DNA from 4 places in the Anaerocolumna sp. genome. Region 1 is predicted to be linked to each of the others. Evidence: riboswitches for the same ligand, from Rfam matches in the RefSeq annotation. Region 1 holds a riboswitch; each other region holds the start of a gene.

The links. Region 1 has a riboswitch for cobalamin ahead of RT261_RS09390 (ribonucleoside-diphosphate reductase subunit alpha). Riboswitches for the same ligand answer to the same signal wherever they lie in the genome.
Region 2: another riboswitch for cobalamin. It lies ahead of RT261_RS18685 (cobyric acid synthase); the one in region 1 lies ahead of RT261_RS09390 (ribonucleoside-diphosphate reductase subunit alpha).
Region 3: another riboswitch for cobalamin. It lies ahead of RT261_RS14750 (ABC transporter substrate-binding protein); the one in region 1 lies ahead of RT261_RS09390 (ribonucleoside-diphosphate reductase subunit alpha).
Region 4: another riboswitch for cobalamin. It lies ahead of RT261_RS12780 (prenyltransferase/squalene oxidase repeat-containing protein); the one in region 1 lies ahead of RT261_RS09390 (ribonucleoside-diphosphate reductase subunit alpha).

What each region holds. Positions count from the first base shown of each region.
Region 1 is NZ_DAMAUC010000009.1:141,721-145,941, reverse strand. It holds gene RT261_RS09410 (hypothetical protein) at 1-445, shown strand, start outside; gene RT261_RS09405 (hypothetical protein) at 514-1,023, opposite strand; gene RT261_RS09400 (GNAT family N-acetyltransferase) at 1,123-1,563, opposite strand; tRNA gene RT261_RS09395 (tRNA-Leu) at 1,664-1,747, opposite strand; cobalamin riboswitch at 2,071-2,296, shown strand; gene RT261_RS09390 (ribonucleoside-diphosphate reductase subunit alpha) at 2,517-4,221, shown strand, end outside.
Region 2 is NZ_DAMAUC010000032.1:24,603-28,823, forward strand. It holds gene cobT (nicotinate-nucleotide--dimethylbenzimidazole phosphoribosyltransferase) at 1-988, opposite strand, end outside; gene RT261_RS18685 (cobyric acid synthase) at 972-2,489, opposite strand; cobalamin riboswitch at 2,580-2,769, opposite strand; gene RT261_RS18690 (DUF512 domain-containing protein) at 3,013-4,221, shown strand, end outside.
Region 3 is NZ_DAMAUC010000019.1:23,329-27,549, forward strand. It holds gene RT261_RS14740 (ABC transporter ATP-binding protein) at 1-422, opposite strand, end outside; gene RT261_RS14745 (FecCD family ABC transporter permease) at 419-1,507, opposite strand; gene RT261_RS14750 (ABC transporter substrate-binding protein) at 1,606-2,613, opposite strand; cobalamin riboswitch at 2,650-2,890, opposite strand; gene RT261_RS14755 (hypothetical protein) at 3,311-4,221, opposite strand, start outside.
Region 4 is NZ_DAMAUC010000014.1:84,171-88,391, reverse strand. It holds gene RT261_RS12790 (electron transfer flavoprotein subunit alpha/FixB family protein) at 1-626, shown strand, start outside; gene RT261_RS12785 (butyryl-CoA:acetate CoA-transferase) at 681-2,021, shown strand; cobalamin riboswitch at 2,255-2,452, shown strand; gene RT261_RS12780 (prenyltransferase/squalene oxidase repeat-containing protein) at 2,810-4,221, shown strand, end outside.

The DNA.
Region 1 (4,221 bases):
CCAGGGAAATGGCGCTGAAGGCTATATTTATCAGGGTGTCCGTGAAGAAGCTGCGGTAGAGGAAAGCTATGTACTGACAGCTGCTGAACCACCAAAGGAACCAGTCAGCTATTTAATTGGTGAAGCATACCGGATTATCAGTCCCGTTTATAGTGTGGAAAACCTACAGGATGCCACAATTGTATTAGATTTTAACTTGTCTGTTGTTCTCAAAGATTATCTTGCTGAAAATCCTGACGCTCAGCTAGGCAGGGACTTTGTGTTATTGGAGATGGAGTCGGATATGACTTGGATCACACCAGTGGTACCATCTTATGACAGCAAAAATTTTGACACACCGGAGAATGCAGAAAAGTACTTAGGCAATACCAGCAAGTGTAAATATTCCTATCAAGTTTCCGACAAACCAATACAAATTTGTTTTGGTGTGTTACAAAAAGAATAAAACAGAATAACTTTGTTAAACCTAAAAAATCCGCTGCTCCTTACAGAACAACGGATTTTTTATTTGTTTTATTCCACTTGTGGACCGGATGGAAGACGTTCATATGCATCAGATTCATGAACATACTCCCAAACTTCCGTCATGAACTTTACAAATTTATTGTTAGCCTTTGATATTCCCTTTTGGTCTATGTGGGCACCTGTACTGCAGGATATGCTTTTAGTCTCACCATCGGATACATATTGAAATTCATAATAGGATGGAGGTATGGCCATATAGCCTTTATCCGGATCGATCTCTTCAGGCAGATCATGGAGGTCATATTTTATAAAGGCCTCATAAATCTTCTGTAGCTGCTCGTCAGAAAAATTGAAATCTGTTATAGCATTTGGGTCTCCTTCGTCAAATTGAAATCTGTTTTTTATTGTAGAATTAAACGTATCAACTTCTGTGAAATTGTGGGTATAAACAAATCCAAAATCATCAGGAATTTCTTTTGCTGACTGCTTCCCACCATTACATGCACTAAAAAGTAAAGCAGATATTAACAGAAGCATTAGAACCTTTGCTCTTTTCATTTTTACTCCGTCCTCCTATCACTTATTTGTCCTAAAAAGGACTTGATATGCTAAATTATACCATGACTTCGGGACATTGCAACAAAAATAGGAGGAACTTTATGACTCCCTTTTTAGATAAACCATATCAACAAGTTGCTTTCCACATTCATATATAGGATGGTCATAGTTATCAGTGAAAAAATTTTCTATACGATGTGACTCAATAAAGCCGCATCTTTGATAAAAGTCCAGAGTGAGTGGGCTGTCACCTGTTCCCACAAGCATAGTTCTACAATCCGTATAGTAAGAAAACAAAAATTCTATCAGGGCTTTTCCATATCCTTTTCGCTGGCAATCAGGTCTGGTTGCAATATTTTTTATCTCATAAATTCCGTCTGCTTCTTTTGTAACTACGCATTCGGCTTTTATTCCATTATCATCTAGAACAAACATCTCGCCACGTTCCAAGTATTTGTCTATCATGCTTTCCTGTTCGTCTGCAAGTAATAGCAGGTCGATATATTCTTTTTTGTTTTCTGTGACTTTTATTATATTCATAAGCTTGCACCTCTTATTTTATGTTTTTGGGGATTATTTTAACATATAAAATAAAAGAAGTCGATTGCAGTAATCGGCTTCTTTTAATAAAAATTATGTATGCAGTCGAAGGGACTTGAACCCTCACGGTCTTGCGACCACTAGAACCTGAATCTAGCGCGTATGCCAATTCCGCCACGACTGCAAATAATAGTAACGTAAATATTGTACTACTTTTTTCAGTTATGTCAAGTATAAGGTTATGAAATTTACTTAAAAAGTATAAAAATTAACTTGGTATAGTAGTCTTAACAGTATAATTAAGTATTATTTATGTCCCTTTTAATTCAAAAATGCAGCCTTGAACCCGTAGGGTCTTGCAGCTGCTAGAGCCTGAATCTAGCGCGTATGCCACACTGTAAATAGCTCTTTATCAGGCGACAATTTCCCACTATAATACAGGGAGCATTTTACTTGCAATGATAATATTTATATATTATAATAACCTAATATGAATAGTATATTTTAATAATAACCAAGAATTTAGGTTTCCAATTCAGTAGGATAAGCTTTGGGCAAATCCCCTGGGTTATGGAATTAATAGGGAAGATAGGTGAGAATCCTGCACAATCCCATTGCTGTATTTACAGAGTACATTTTCTGGATTGCAAAAATCGGCCACTGGAATATCTGGGAAGGCGAAAATGTATGTTGAAGTATAAGTCAGAATACCTGCCTAAGTTTTATAGAATAGCAATTCTGTGAGGACAGGACATGCTATATTTATTAGGGTAAGCTCATGTAAAATGAGTTTTATTTTGTACCTAGTATTTATAATAAATATAGATATAATTCAAGCCTTATAGTTGCATTCTGACTATGAGGCTTTTTCTCGCTTAATTTTAGACATATAGGCTGTCTGGGTGGATTGATATTCTAATAATGATTTATTGCTGAGAGAAAGGAAGGGCGTTATGGATATAAAAATAAAGAAGAGGGATGGTAGTTATGAACCTCTTTACGTAGAAAAAACAAAAAAGATGGTAGCTTATGTATGTGAGGGGCTAGAGGGCTGTGACCCAATTGAGCTTGAAATGGACTCCAACATTCAGTTTCGGGATGGTATGAGTACAAAGGAAATACAGAAAGTTCTTATTCAAACTGCCATAGAAAAGATGATTCAAACCACAAAAGATGCCCACGGTAATACGGTAAAAACTACAAATATTAACTGGCAATATGTTGCAGCAAGATTATTAATGTCTGATTTATATAAAGAGGCCGCAATTAATAGAGGATATGATTATTTTGGCTATGGAGATTTTTCCGAATTAGTACATAAGTTGGTGAAGGATAAATATTACGGAGAATATTTAATAACGGAATATAAGGAAGAGGAGATTAAGGAGTTAGGTGCTTATATAAAACCGGAGAGAGACTTGCTCTTTAATTACGAAGGCCTGAAACTGTTGACAGATAGATACTTAATTAAAGGTTTTAATAAAGAAGTATTGGAATTGCCACAGGAACGGTTTCTTGCTATTGCTATGCATCTTGCCATTCCAGAAGGCAGCAAAAAGATGGAATATGCTAAAAAGTTTTATGATCTGCTTAGTTTGCTAAAGATGACGGTAGCCACACCAACCCTTGCCAGTGCAGGTACTCCTTATCATCAATTAAGCAGCTGCTTTATATCCGTTGTGGGGGATAACCTGTGGTCTATTTATGATGTGAACAGTAAGTTCGCAAGTGTATCCAAACATGGTGGTGCGTTAGGCATCTATACAGGAAAGATCAGGGCGCTAAATAGTGAAATCAGAGGGTATAAAAATGCTTCCGGAGGAGTCATCCCATGGATTCGTTTATATAATGATACTGCGGTGGCGGTGGATCAGCTTGGCAGAAGAAAGGGCGGGGCCTCTATTACACTGGATATATGGCATCGTGACCTTTATGAATTTATGGAACTAAGGACCAATAATGGAGATGATAGAAGAAAAGCTCATGATATTTTCCCAGCTTTAAGTATTCCCAATCTTTTTATGGAGAGATTGGAAGCAAGAGGAAGTTGGTCATTATTTGACCCGTATCAAGTACATAAAGAAATGGGATTTTACTTAGAAGATTTTTATGATGATGAAGACAACAAAACCTTTACGCAACATTATCTTGCCTGTGAAAAAAATCAAAATCTGGAACGTGTTACAGTAACTGCCCTTGATATTATGAAAAAGATTATGAAAAGTGCAGTAGAAACCGGAACTCCGTTTATTTTCTTTAGAGATACTGTCAATCAGGCCAACCCTAATAAACATGCCGGAATGATCTATGCTTCAAACCTTTGCCATGAAATTGCACAAAATGTAAGTGAATCTACCCTGATTGAAGAAAGCATTGTAACGGATCAAAATGAAAATCATGTAGTAACAAGAGTAAAGTCCGGCGACATGGTAACCTGTAACCTGAATTCCATTAATCTTGGCCGTGTTAATATAGATGAATTGGAAGAAACCGTACCACTTCAGATTCGTATGCTGGACAATGTGATAACTTTAAATCAGTCACCGGTGGCGGAAGCGAAAATTACCAGTGATAAATACCGGGCGATAGGCCTTGGAACCAGTGGATATCATCATTATCTCGTAAATAAGGGAATAACCTGGGAAAGTGAAGCACATT
Region 2 (4,221 bases), on a different contig from region 1:
GTGCCACATCCAGCAATGAAAACATCATCACCGCTCCGGTGCCTTCTCCTAATGCCATCTCAGCATCAATTACCGGATGTAATTCAAGTTCCTTCATAATTTTTACTGCAGCAGGTTCTTTACTCATATGGGAGGGGATAATATAGTCCTTAACTCCCGGAAGGAGTCGTTCCGCTGTTAGTGCTGCGACTCCACTGATCACGCCGTCCATAACCACCGGGATATGGTGAATTGCTCCGCCAATAAAAACACCTGTCAGCCCGGCAATATCATATCCTCCAACGGTTGCCAGAATACGAAGAGCTTCACTCTTTTGAAAGTTATATTGATCCAGTACCTCTTTAATAACTTCCACTTTGTGATCCAAGCCTTCTTTCGTAAGTCCTGCTCCATTTCCTGTAACGTCCTCTACCCTGCATTGCAGCAGCGCCGCTGTCATTGCACTGCTTGTTGTGGTGTTGCCAATCCCCATTTCTCCCGTTGCAAGAAGGTTATAACCTTCTTTTTTACATTCTGCAGCCATTGCAATTCCAGTTTCTATTGCCTTCAGGGCATCTTCCTGGGACATAGCCGGTTCTTTTTTAAAATTCCTGGTTCCATGTGCAATATTACGCTGTATCATACCCGGTATTTCATCTTCCCGATTGATTCCAATGTCTACCGGCAGTATATCCGCTCCGGCTACCTTTGCCATTTTGCAGACAGAAGTATCCCCCATGACCATACTGGAGGCTATAATTGTCGTCATCTCCTGTCCATATTGTGTCACTCCCTCTTCCACAATTCCATTGTCTGCGCACATTACTATTACTGCTTTTTTTGAAATATCAATATGAGTGGAGCCTGTTATGGCCCCAATTTGTGAAAAAATCCTTTCAAACTGGCCAAGTCCCTTTATGGGTTTTGCAATTCCATCCCAGATTTCTTTTACCTTTTCCCTTATTTCCTCATCCGGTTTGTCAATATATAAGTTAGATAATTCTTTCATAATCTCCTCCATTTAAAACACTGTATATTCCATCCACATCCAAATGTTTTCTTAAAGTATCCGCAAGTTTGTCATATTGGGTTTCTTTAAAGCTTTTATAATCCATCATCAGACCACTTTCCAGAGTAAGTCCTTTTCTTTTTGCAAGTCCATTCACTATAACGGAGGCGATGGTTCCTTCATCAAAGATGCCGTGCACATACGTACCATAGATATTTTCTGCGGCAATTCCATCTTCCTTGCCTTGACCATCCAATGTATTTGTCAGACTACATAAGGGCAGGCAGTCTTGTTCCCTCCTGCTGCTCCCCATATGAATCTCATAACCCTGTAATCTCATGCCGGATAATCCGGATAGTACTCCGGATACCTTTCCAAAGCTTCCTTCTACCTGAGTTCGAACCTTTTCTTTCTCCAATACCGTTTCCATTGAAAATAACTCCATTCCACGGATTGATCCTCCCTCCTCTATAGAATGGGGATCTGATATTGTACTTCCTAGCATCTGATAACCGCCACAGATCCCAAATATAACGCAGCTGCCTTTTTGCTTTTTCACTGCTGCTTCCAGTCCATTCTGCCGCATCCATTTTAAATCTCCCATAGTATTCTTACTGCCAGGCAGAATAATCATATCTGGATGATGCAGCTGAGTGATAGAATCCACATACCTTACAGATACTCCTTCAATCTGCTCAAAAACAGAGAAGTCACTAAAGTTTGAGATTCTGGGAAATCTTATAATGGCAATATCTATCTGTGCTTCCTCTTTTTTATCAAATCGGTTGGTAAGGCTATCCTCATCTTCTACAGATATATTCATATACGGAATTACTCCAATTACCGGAATTCCACCTTTATCCTCAAGCATTGTAATTCCGGGATCCAAAATGGATTGATCCCCTCTGAATTTATTAATAATAAGTCCCTTTACCCGAGCCTTTTCACAATCTTCCAAAAGCATCAGGGTACCAAGAAGCTGGGCAAAGACACCCCCTCTGTCAATATCCCCTACTAAAAGCACCGGCGCATTAAGCATTGCTGCCAGTCCCATATTTACAATATCATTTTCCTTTAAATTGATTTCCGCCGGACTTCCCGCGCCTTCAATAACAATAATATCTGCCCGCTTCTCCAGTTCTTCATAAGCTTTTTTAATATCCGGCACCAATTTCTTTTTAAAGGCAAAGTAATCCTTCGCATTCATATTCCCTATTACTTCACCATTAACGATTACCTGAGATCCGATATCATTAGTAGGTTTTAATAATATGGGATTCATTAATACCGAAGGCTTTATTCCCGCTGCCTCCGCCTGCATTACCTGAGCTCTTCCCATTTCCAAGCCTTCCTCTGTAATATAGGAATTTAAGGCCATATTCTGAGATTTAAAAGGAGCAACCCGGTAACCATCCTGCTTAAATATTCTGCATAAACCTGCTACAAGCAAGCTCTTACCTGCATTCGACATAGTTCCCTGAACCATAATTACTTTTGCCATAAAAAAACCTCCATTGCCACTAAGGCATGGAGGTATAAATATAGACATCAAAAAAACGTCTCATTCATTCCAGACCAGTTTCTCGTGGCTGTAGTAGCTTCATCTAAGGCAGGTCTCCTGGCTGAAAGATCATCATTAACGGCAGTCTTCCCGATTAATATCAGTGACATATTTGCCGCAACTCCCTTATCACAGTGACGAGTTCGTACAGGATTTGCACCTGTTTCCCTTTTCATTAGAACCAATATAGAATTCTAACACCTTAAATGTATTGTATTTTTAATAACTGTATTGTATCACAAAAATAATTCTTCTGCCAACTTTTTTGTCCTCATCTTTCGTCAATAGAATCCAGAATTGGCGCATGTTGTCATTTACAATCATATGGTGTATGTGTATAATAATCATGCAGTTAGAAATAAATGTTCATTATAAATGAAGATAGGCCTGTTACTTGGGAAAATCTTGTGTATAATTATTAATAATTCCAGTACTGGTATAGATTATAGAAAGAGGTCACAAAATGAAGAAGAAATCCAAAGGTCACCTGATAAAAACGGTGCTGCCTAATTCCATTGGTGAAGAAATGGGCATAGAGCCCGGTGACTATCTTGTTGCTATCAATGAGGAAGAAATTGATGATGTATTTGATTATCAATATCTTATTAAAGATGAATATATCGAAGTTCTTATCAGAAAAGTCTCTGGTGAAGAATGGGTTCTTGAAATAGATAAGGAATACGACGAGGATCTGGGCATTGACTTTGAGAACGGTCTTATGAGCGATTACCGTTCCTGTCATAATAAATGTATTTTCTGTTTTATTGATCAGATGCCAAAAGGGATGCGGGAAACTCTTTATTTCAAGGATGATGACTCAAGACTTTCTTTCCTTCAAGGCAACTATATCACCTTGACTAATATGTCTGAAAAAGATATCAACAGGATAATACGTTTTAATCTGGCTCCAATTAATATATCCGTTCAGACTACTAATCCTGAGCTTCGCTGCAAGATGCTTAACAACCGTTTTGCAGGAGATGCCCTTAAAAACTTGGACAAACTATATGAAGGTTGTATAGAAATGAATGGCCAGATTGTTTTATGTAAAAATGTTAATGATGGCCCGGAACTTAAAAGATCTATCAACGACCTATCCAAATACCTGCCATTTATGAGGAGTGTATCCGTAGTACCTGCCGGGATAACCAAATACCGTAAGGGTCTTTTTCCTCTCGAATTATTTACTAAAGAAGAAGCTGGTGCAGTAATTGACCTGATTGAAAGTTATCAGCAGGGGCTTTATGATAAATTCGGGCTGCATTTCATTCATGCCAGTGATGAGTTTTACATCATTGCTGAACGGGAATTCCCAGAGGAAGAATTTTATGATGGCTATATACAGTTAGAAAATGGTGTAGGTATGATGAGACTGTTTATAAATGAATTTCATGAGGCATTGAATAAAGTTATTGCATCTGAAGAATACAACAGTTTAAAACTGTCTCTCCACAGAAACATTACAATCGCAACCGGAAAGCTTGCATATAAGACCATGCTCTCCTTTTCAGAGGAAATAATGGAGGCCTTTCCAAATATAAAGATAAATGTAGTTTGTATAAAGAACCATTTCTTTGGTGAAACAATTACCGTGGCAGGACTAATTACAGGGCAGGACCTTATTAAGCAATTAAAGGAGCAAAAGGATAAAGGAACTGATTTAGGTACCAGC
Region 3 (4,221 bases), on a different contig from region 1:
TAACAATCGGTTAACAGCATAGCTTTTTGTACCATTTCTTTGTCAGCTTCACTTGCATCAGCAAACCTTTTTTGATGTGGTATTCTTCCCATCATTACAATATCATAAGTGGAAAAGGTACTATCCAATACTGTATTTTGTGGAACCAGTGCTATCTTTTTTGCCAAATCTTTTCTTTTATAATTCTTTAGATTGATTTCATCCAGTATGATATTGCCTTCCTCTGCTTCTATGAATCTAAGAATATTTTTCACTAAAGAAGTTTTACCGGAGCCATTTGGTCCAATAATACCGTAAATATTTCCTTTTTCAATCAAACAGTTTAAATTATTCAGAATCGGTTTTTCATTTTTAGGTGGTTGCCAGGAAAGCGACTCCACCACAATTCCCTGTCCTTTTTCTTCATTTAAATTGTTATTCAATGCAGCATCTCCTTTCTCTTATTGCGTTGCAATAAGTAGATAAAATATGGAGTGCCTAACATTGCAGTAATAACTCCAACAGGTATCTCAGAGGGTGCCACTGCATTCCGGGCAATGGTATCGCAAGTAATCATAAAGATTGCTCCCCCTATGCCGGACAAAGGCAATAATACTTTGTGTTTCGATCCACTTATTATGCGAATACAATGAGGAATCACAAGTCCTACAAATCCAATGATACCGCTAACCGATACACAGGCTGCAACTTGAAGGGATGCTGCCATAATAAGTATTTTCTTTATCCAGGCTGTATTAATGCCCAAACTTTCTGCTGTATCATTTCCAGTAGTCAGAACATCTAATTCCCTTGAAAATACAGTTATTACTCCACAACAAATCACAGTGAATACTGCTAAAAACAGCACCCTGTCCCAAGTTGCCCCTGAGAAACTTCCCAGAGTCCACAAATATACTTTTTCAATCTGATCATGATTAAATGTCATTAGAAGGGATATGGTGGAGGAAAGCATGGTGCTAACCACTGTACCTGTTAGTAATATATTTACTACAGGCAGTTTATTACCTACACAGGATAACCGGTATACAATAAAAGCAGTTAGGAGTGCTCCAATAAATGCAAAGGTTCCAATTACTCCAAGACCCAGGAAACCAAATCCAATACCGCTTAACATGGCAATAGTAGCTCCCACTGCTGCTCCTGAAGAAACTCCTAAAATATGTGGATCTGCCAGGGGATTGCGAAACAATCCTTGAAATGCAGCCCCCACTACAGATAAACCACAACCTACAAAACCAGCCAATAAAATTCTTGGCATTCTGATCTGCCATACAATTTTGGGGTAATTCGGATTTACCTTGGTTATCACTGATAAATTAATGAACTTTCCCAAATATGGTATCCGGGAAGCAATTATCTTTAAGCTGTCAGTTACCGATAAATCTGCGGAACCAAAAGAAGCGGAAATGGCAATACATAAAATTAAAATAAATATAAGAATAGTTAGATACCACAAATTATTTTTATTTCTACGTTTTTCTAACTTTTTTACCTCATTTGTTTTCATATGATTTTCTGCCTCTAATATCTTTTTATTAAATTTGGGTACAACAAAAGGGCTTGGAACAGGATAACTGCCGACCATCCGTTCAAAACCCAATTATATTACTTAAACGCTTCTGGATGCATAATTTCAGCTAAGGTTCTTAGACCTTCTGCATTACGGTATCCTTGGCGCTCAAGTATATTTTTATCTATTCCATATACTTGGTCATTCTTTACAGCCGTTAAATCTTTATAATTCTCTGCTGTTTCAAAGTCTGATTTCATATCTTCCGACATTATGATAATATCCGGATCGGCTTCCACCAAACTTTCTAATGTATAGGACCATCCTGACACATCTTGTGCAATATTATTACCGCCAGCCAGTGAAATCATCTGGCCTATGAAGGTATCTCCTCCCGCTGTAAAATCACCAAATTCTCCAAATCCTACAACAAAATATACACTTGGTTTATCCAAATCTTTTATCAATTCTTTCGTCTCATTAATTGATGTCTGCATATCTTTAACAGCTGTTGCAGCTGCTTCATTTACATTAAATATAGTGCCCATTGTTTCAATAATAGAATAAGCACCCTCTATATCATTTTCCGCATATAGAACAACAACCTTAACACCTAAATCCGTTAACTTTTTATTGGAATCTTCATTAAAGTGTGTTGAAGCAATTACTACATCCGGATCTAAACTGATTATCTTCTCAATATCAGGACTTTTTAAGGTACCTATTGACTCTATATCAAGGGCTTCTTTGGGATAGTCGCAATAATCTGTACGTCCAACCAGTCTACTTTCCAGTCCAAGTTGATAAATCGTCTCTGTGATGTTTGGAGCCACTGATACAACCTTCTTTGGTTCTGAATCAAAAGTTACTTCGGTACCTTCTGAATCAGTAATTGTAAGCGGATATTTCGTTTCCTCAGGTAACGATTCCGGCTCTTCCGGTGCCGGTGTTGATTCTGTGTTTTTTTCTTCTACTGATGTCTCTGCCGGATTAACATCTGAGTTCCCAGGAACATTGTCTGTCTTGCTATTACATGCTACAAGACCAAATACTAAAGTCATACAGCATAATATAGCCAAAATTTTACGCAAATATTTCATCATAATCTCCTTCTGCTCTCTCTTCCCCACCGAAAATGAGCGGTTAAATTATATATGGCAGGTTTCCTGACTTATGGTTAACTTACTTACTGCAGTCTTCTCAGATAAATGCATTCTTCTCAATCGAAGCAATACTTCCGGCAGATGATTGAGTGTTCAGACATTTCTCCAATGACTATTACATGCAGCTTTCAAACCAATTACAGTAGCGGGGGCTGTTGTGGACTTAAACCACATTCCCTTTTGACTTTTTCAAAGCACCATATACTAATAATACTTTAATATTATATATGTTATACCATTATAAAACAAGTTAGAAATAATTTATTTTTACATTATTATACTATTCAAGCGTAGCCGGTAAAAAGCGGATATAAATCAACATAAGAGTCTATGTAAATCACATTGATAACATAGTCTCTTCCAATGTGAATATAAGTACACATTTTCTAAAGCTGATAAAATAGAGCATATTATTAAGAAAACAGAACTACATCATGGTATAACACGTTTTTGTTGACCTTTCAAAATTCTGACGTAGAAATAGAATGAGAATGAACGGAGGGTGTATTAAAATGCGCTAAAAGGTCTGTGTAGTTTGACGGGCTCGGTTCTGGTGCGAATTAGAAATGCCAGAAACGGGGGATATGTACGATTCCACAAATTGAAAAGGCTAATTCGCATGGTTATATTAATATACTCATTCTATTCCTTGATATATTTCCTTATAAACATCATCTATATACTTTTGCTCGGACATAATTTCATCATTTAACTTTGATATTTCCTTCCTTTTGCCTTGAATGTCATCTTCAAGCGAAGAAATAAGTGTTGTGGAATCTTCAATGATAGACTTTTTTCTTACCACTTCGTTTCCCACATAACGAGCGGCTTGGAGTGCCTTTTCCTTGCCAAACAACTTTTTCTCATTTTTTACGATAGTTTCTTCCAAATCCGATATATCCCGTTTTATTTGCTGTATCTTTTGGTGTTCTTGCCATATCTGTTTCTCAATTTGGCTAATCGTTTTTTTAATTGCGTCAACCTGATTGTTTAGTGGTGCAATAATTGATTTTTTTTGGTTAATAGCTTGTTCTATTTCTGGGTGCTCTTGAAAATACTGCTTTTCAGCTTCTTTCTTCTTTCTCTCTTTTTCTTCTTTCCGTCTATTCCATTTCTCGCTTTCCGTGAGAAGCCCATCCCTAAAAGTTTTTAGACGTCCGCTTATAGCTTCATTAGTTAATTTGGCACCATAGATTTCATACCGCTCTTCCAAGCCATCTATATAGTTTTGATATTGATTGCAAATAGAACTGACTAAATTTTGAAAATCATCATTATCCTCAATTGCTCTCACGGGAACCGCTATCTTTAGCAATAGTGCGTTATTTGTTAGACCTTCCATAAGATAAACAAAAGATGAATCTGCATTCAATGTGTTTATACTTTTTGACCAAAAATTTGCAGCAGCAAATGATTGAAATATTCGTTTAATGCTTGCTACATCTTCTATTTCAGATGTAGCTACTTGTAGTAAGTCTAATGCTTGGGAAAGATAATATCCATAAACCTCTTTCTTTACCTCATCTTTCTTATCTGTTGGTGAAAATT
Region 4 (4,221 bases), on a different contig from region 1:
AAATAGATGCAGGCAATAAAAACTTAAGAATGACAAGACCAGCATTTGGCGGAAACATAATGGCTACCATCCTATGTCCTGATTTTCGTCCCCAGATGGCTACCGTTCGTCCAGGGGTAATGCAGAAAGCTACACCAAACTTTTATGCAGAAGTTGCTATTGAAAAATATAATCCGGGATTTATACCAAACCACCGATATGTGGAAATACTGGATGTAATCAAAAGGCAAAGTAACAAAATAGATATACAGGATGCTAAAATTCTGGTTTCAGGGGGACGGGGAATGGGAGGTCCTGAGAATTTTAAACTCTTAAATGATTTAGCTGAGGTTCTAGGGGGAGAAGTCAGCGCTTCCAGAGCATGTGTTGATGCTAACTGGGTAGAAAAAGATATACAGGTTGGTCAGACAGGAAAGACAGTAAGGCCCAATTTGTATATTGCATGTGGTATATCCGGAGCAATTCAGCATCTGGCAGGAATGGAGGAATCCGACCTAATCATTGCAATAAATAAAGATGAATCAGCACCTATATTTGATGTTGCTGATTTTGGAATAGTGGGGGATGCAATAAAAATTCTCCCAGTACTTACTGAAAAATTGAAACTTGAAATGTCCGGAAAATAAACAAAGTATCACAAACTTATGGAAAGAGCAGAACTATAAATTGGGAGGATCAAAATGAGATTTAATGAAGAATATGAACAGAAATTAGTTTCAGCTGGGGAAGCGGTAAAAGTAATTAAATCCGGTGACTGGGTCGATTATGGGTGGGCAACAGGTACTCCGGTGGCATTAGATAAGGCTTTGGCAGCCCGCAGTGAAGAACTGTCAGATGTAAAGTTAAGAGGCGGAGTATTATTATGGGCACCGGAAGTATTTAAGGTGGAAAATGTAGCCGAACATTTTACATGGAATTCCTGGCATACATCCGGGATCGAGCGGAAAGCAATCAGTCAGGGATTTGGATATTACAATCCTATGAGGTATTCCGAACTGCCAAGATATTATAGGGAATCTGCCCATCCTGATGATGTAGCCATGTTCCAGGCAGCCCCTATGGATAAGCACGGGTACTTTAACTTTGGACCAAATGCGTCACATATGATGGCAGTCTGTGAGACTTCAAAAAAGATAATTGTAGAAGTAAACGAGAACATGCCCAAGTGCCTTGGAGGATTCGAAAATGGTATTCATATTTCAAAAGTAGATATGATTGTAGAAGGGGACAATCCTCCAATTGCTGAAATGGCACCTTCTGTTCCTGATGCAATAGATGAAGAAGTAGCAAAGTTAATTTTGGAGGAAATTCCAAATGGAGCATGTCTTCAGTTAGGCATTGGCAGTATGCCTGATGCGGTTGGGACACTTATTGCTGCTTCCGACTTAAAAGATCTGGGAGTACATACGGAGATGTATGTTGATTCCTTTGTTGATATCTCGAAGGCCGGTAAAATCAATGGCTCTAAAAAAGCCATTGATACCTATCGCCAAACCTATTCATTTGGTACCGGAACTAAAAAATTATATGACTACATTGACAATAACCCAGAACTTATGAGTGCACCAGTGGACTATGTAAATGATATTAGAACAATTTCTGCTATTGATAACTTTATCTCAATTAATAATGCCGTAGATGTGGATTTATTTGGTCAGGTAAATTCAGAATCCTCTGGAATTAAACATATAAGCGGTGCAGGAGGACAACTGGATTTTGTATTAGGAGCCTATTTATCTAAAGGCGGCAAGAGTTTTATCTGTTGTTCCTCTACCTATAAAACAAAAACAGGAGAAGTAAAATCACGTATTCTGCCTATATTAAATACCGGTTCTATTGTGACCGATACCAGACCGGCCATACACTATTTTGTTACGGAGTATGGCAAGGTGAATCTAAAAGGATTGTCTACATGGCAAAAATGCGAAGCAATTATTTCTGTTGCACATCCTGACTTTAGGGAGCAATTAATTGCGGAAGCAGAGAAGATGAAAATATGGAAAAAAAGCAATAAGGTCTAGGTGAATTTAGGCTTTAGACAAAAAGCTTGGGACTCATTGGAAGATGGGCATTTCCAAGCTTTTATTTATGTTAAAAAATGAGTACTGTTTTCTTCCCATTTAATTACTGATAATGGATATATTATCAGAGAAATACTGCATGCTTACCAAAAAAGAAATTAAATTAGTATTTTACATTAATTTATGGTATATTTTACTATGAAGTTAAATAATTATGTAGAAACAGTTTACAATTAAATAAGTGTTCTATAGGTGAGAAGGTATGTTATAAGAACATCTGCCTCTTAAAATGGAATAAGTTTAGAAACTTAGCAGCTCACTCTACTGTAAAAAGCTACGAAATGTGAATAAGCCACTGGTTAAGTCTGGGAAGGCCACAAAGTAGGTTTGAAGCTTTAAGCCAGGAGACATGCCTATAGATTATACAATCCGACGGTGTGGAAGGAAAGTACTTTAATTCTTATAATTGATGTAGAAAATTATAAGGTTTTAAAAGAATGTCCAAATACTGCCTTCTTGGCAGTATTTTTTTTGCAATACAAATCGCTTTTTTATGGGGTTAATTTCAAAATAGTTATCCTATGCGATTTGATTTTGTATATCCCGCCCGGAAGGTACTCTATCTTACGGGCGTTTTTATTTTGAGAGGGGATTTTATGTCTAATCATGTAAAAACACTGAATAAACGTTCATTCTCTTGAGTGGAGACTAGTCAATTATAAAGTACGGAAAGTGTAAAATTGCTTATGATAAAAATTGTGTATTTAAATTAGAAAGGGAGGATAGCATTGATTAAAAAAGTAATAACCAGGTTAATTTGTTTCCTACTTATGATTAGTTTTCTTTTGTATCCTGTTAATGTTTACGCTCAAAAAAAAGAAAGCGTTCCGGTTACGAATGAGAGGTTAGAGGAAATCATTCAAGATATTATTACATGGGCCAAACAAGGAAATGATGCATTACTAAATTCAATTTTCTTAGAAAGTGCAGGTCAAACAAGCGGAGATTGGTTCCCTATCGGAATAGGAAGGTATGGGTATAAGGAAGAACCCTATGAACCTTATCTAAAGCAAATTACAGAAGTTGTCACAGAGCGATATAAGCAGCCAAATAAACTTCATGCTGTAAAAGCAACAGAATGGCATCGTATTTCTTTGGCAGTATTAGCTATGGGAGGAGATCCTACGAATATTGGATTAGATACGGAAGGAAATCGGATAAATTTAATTGCAGATGGAAGCTATAATTTTGCTGGCCGCAAGGGGATAGACGGACAAGGAATCAATGGTGCTATATGGGCGCTGATTTGTGTGGACAGCTTAGATTATCCTATACCGGATAATGCAAGATACCAACGGGATGACATCATTACTTTAATTACGAAACGTCAGCTTAAAGATGGTGGTTTTGCTTTAGCAGGAATAAAGTCAGATCCGGATATAACAGGCATGGCACTTCAAGCCCTGGCACCTTATGTTAACTCAAATAAAAAGTATCTTGCTTATCAAGAAGAAAAGACCATTTCTCAAATAGTGGAAGAATCATTAAATATATTATCACAATTACAGGAAAAGGATGGAGATTTTACAAGCTGGGGTACCGTAAATGTGGAAAGTACGGTACAAGTCCTAACAGCGCTTTGTTCCCTTGGAATTGATCCGTATAAAGATAGTCGTTTTATTAAGTATAATAATACATTAATTGATGGTATTCTGAAATATCGATGTGATGATGGTGGATTTGCCCATTCTTACCAAACAGATAAGGATAATCCATATGCCCAAGCAGGTATTTCAAATGGAATGGCGACGGAACAGACACTATATGGTCTGGTATCTTATTATCGTTTAAAAAATGGGATGAGAAGTTTGTATGACTTTCGCCCTGAGAAAAGATTAGAAGAAAAAGTAACAGAAGAGAAAAAAACAGAAGAGAAGAAAGCAGACGAGAAAAAAACAGAAGATAAGAAAGCAGAAGATAAGAAAACAAAAGCAGAAGAGAAAAAAAATAGCAATAATAAAAATGAAGATATTAAAAAGACAGAATCAAGTAAAAAGGCAGAACCAGGGAAAAAGACAGAATCAAGTAAACAAACAGAAGCAAGTAAAAATATAGAATCAGGTAAAAATAAAGCGCCAAGCCAAAAAGAGAATATCGATAGCCAAAGAAGTGATAAATCGGATGGTATCAAGACAACCAC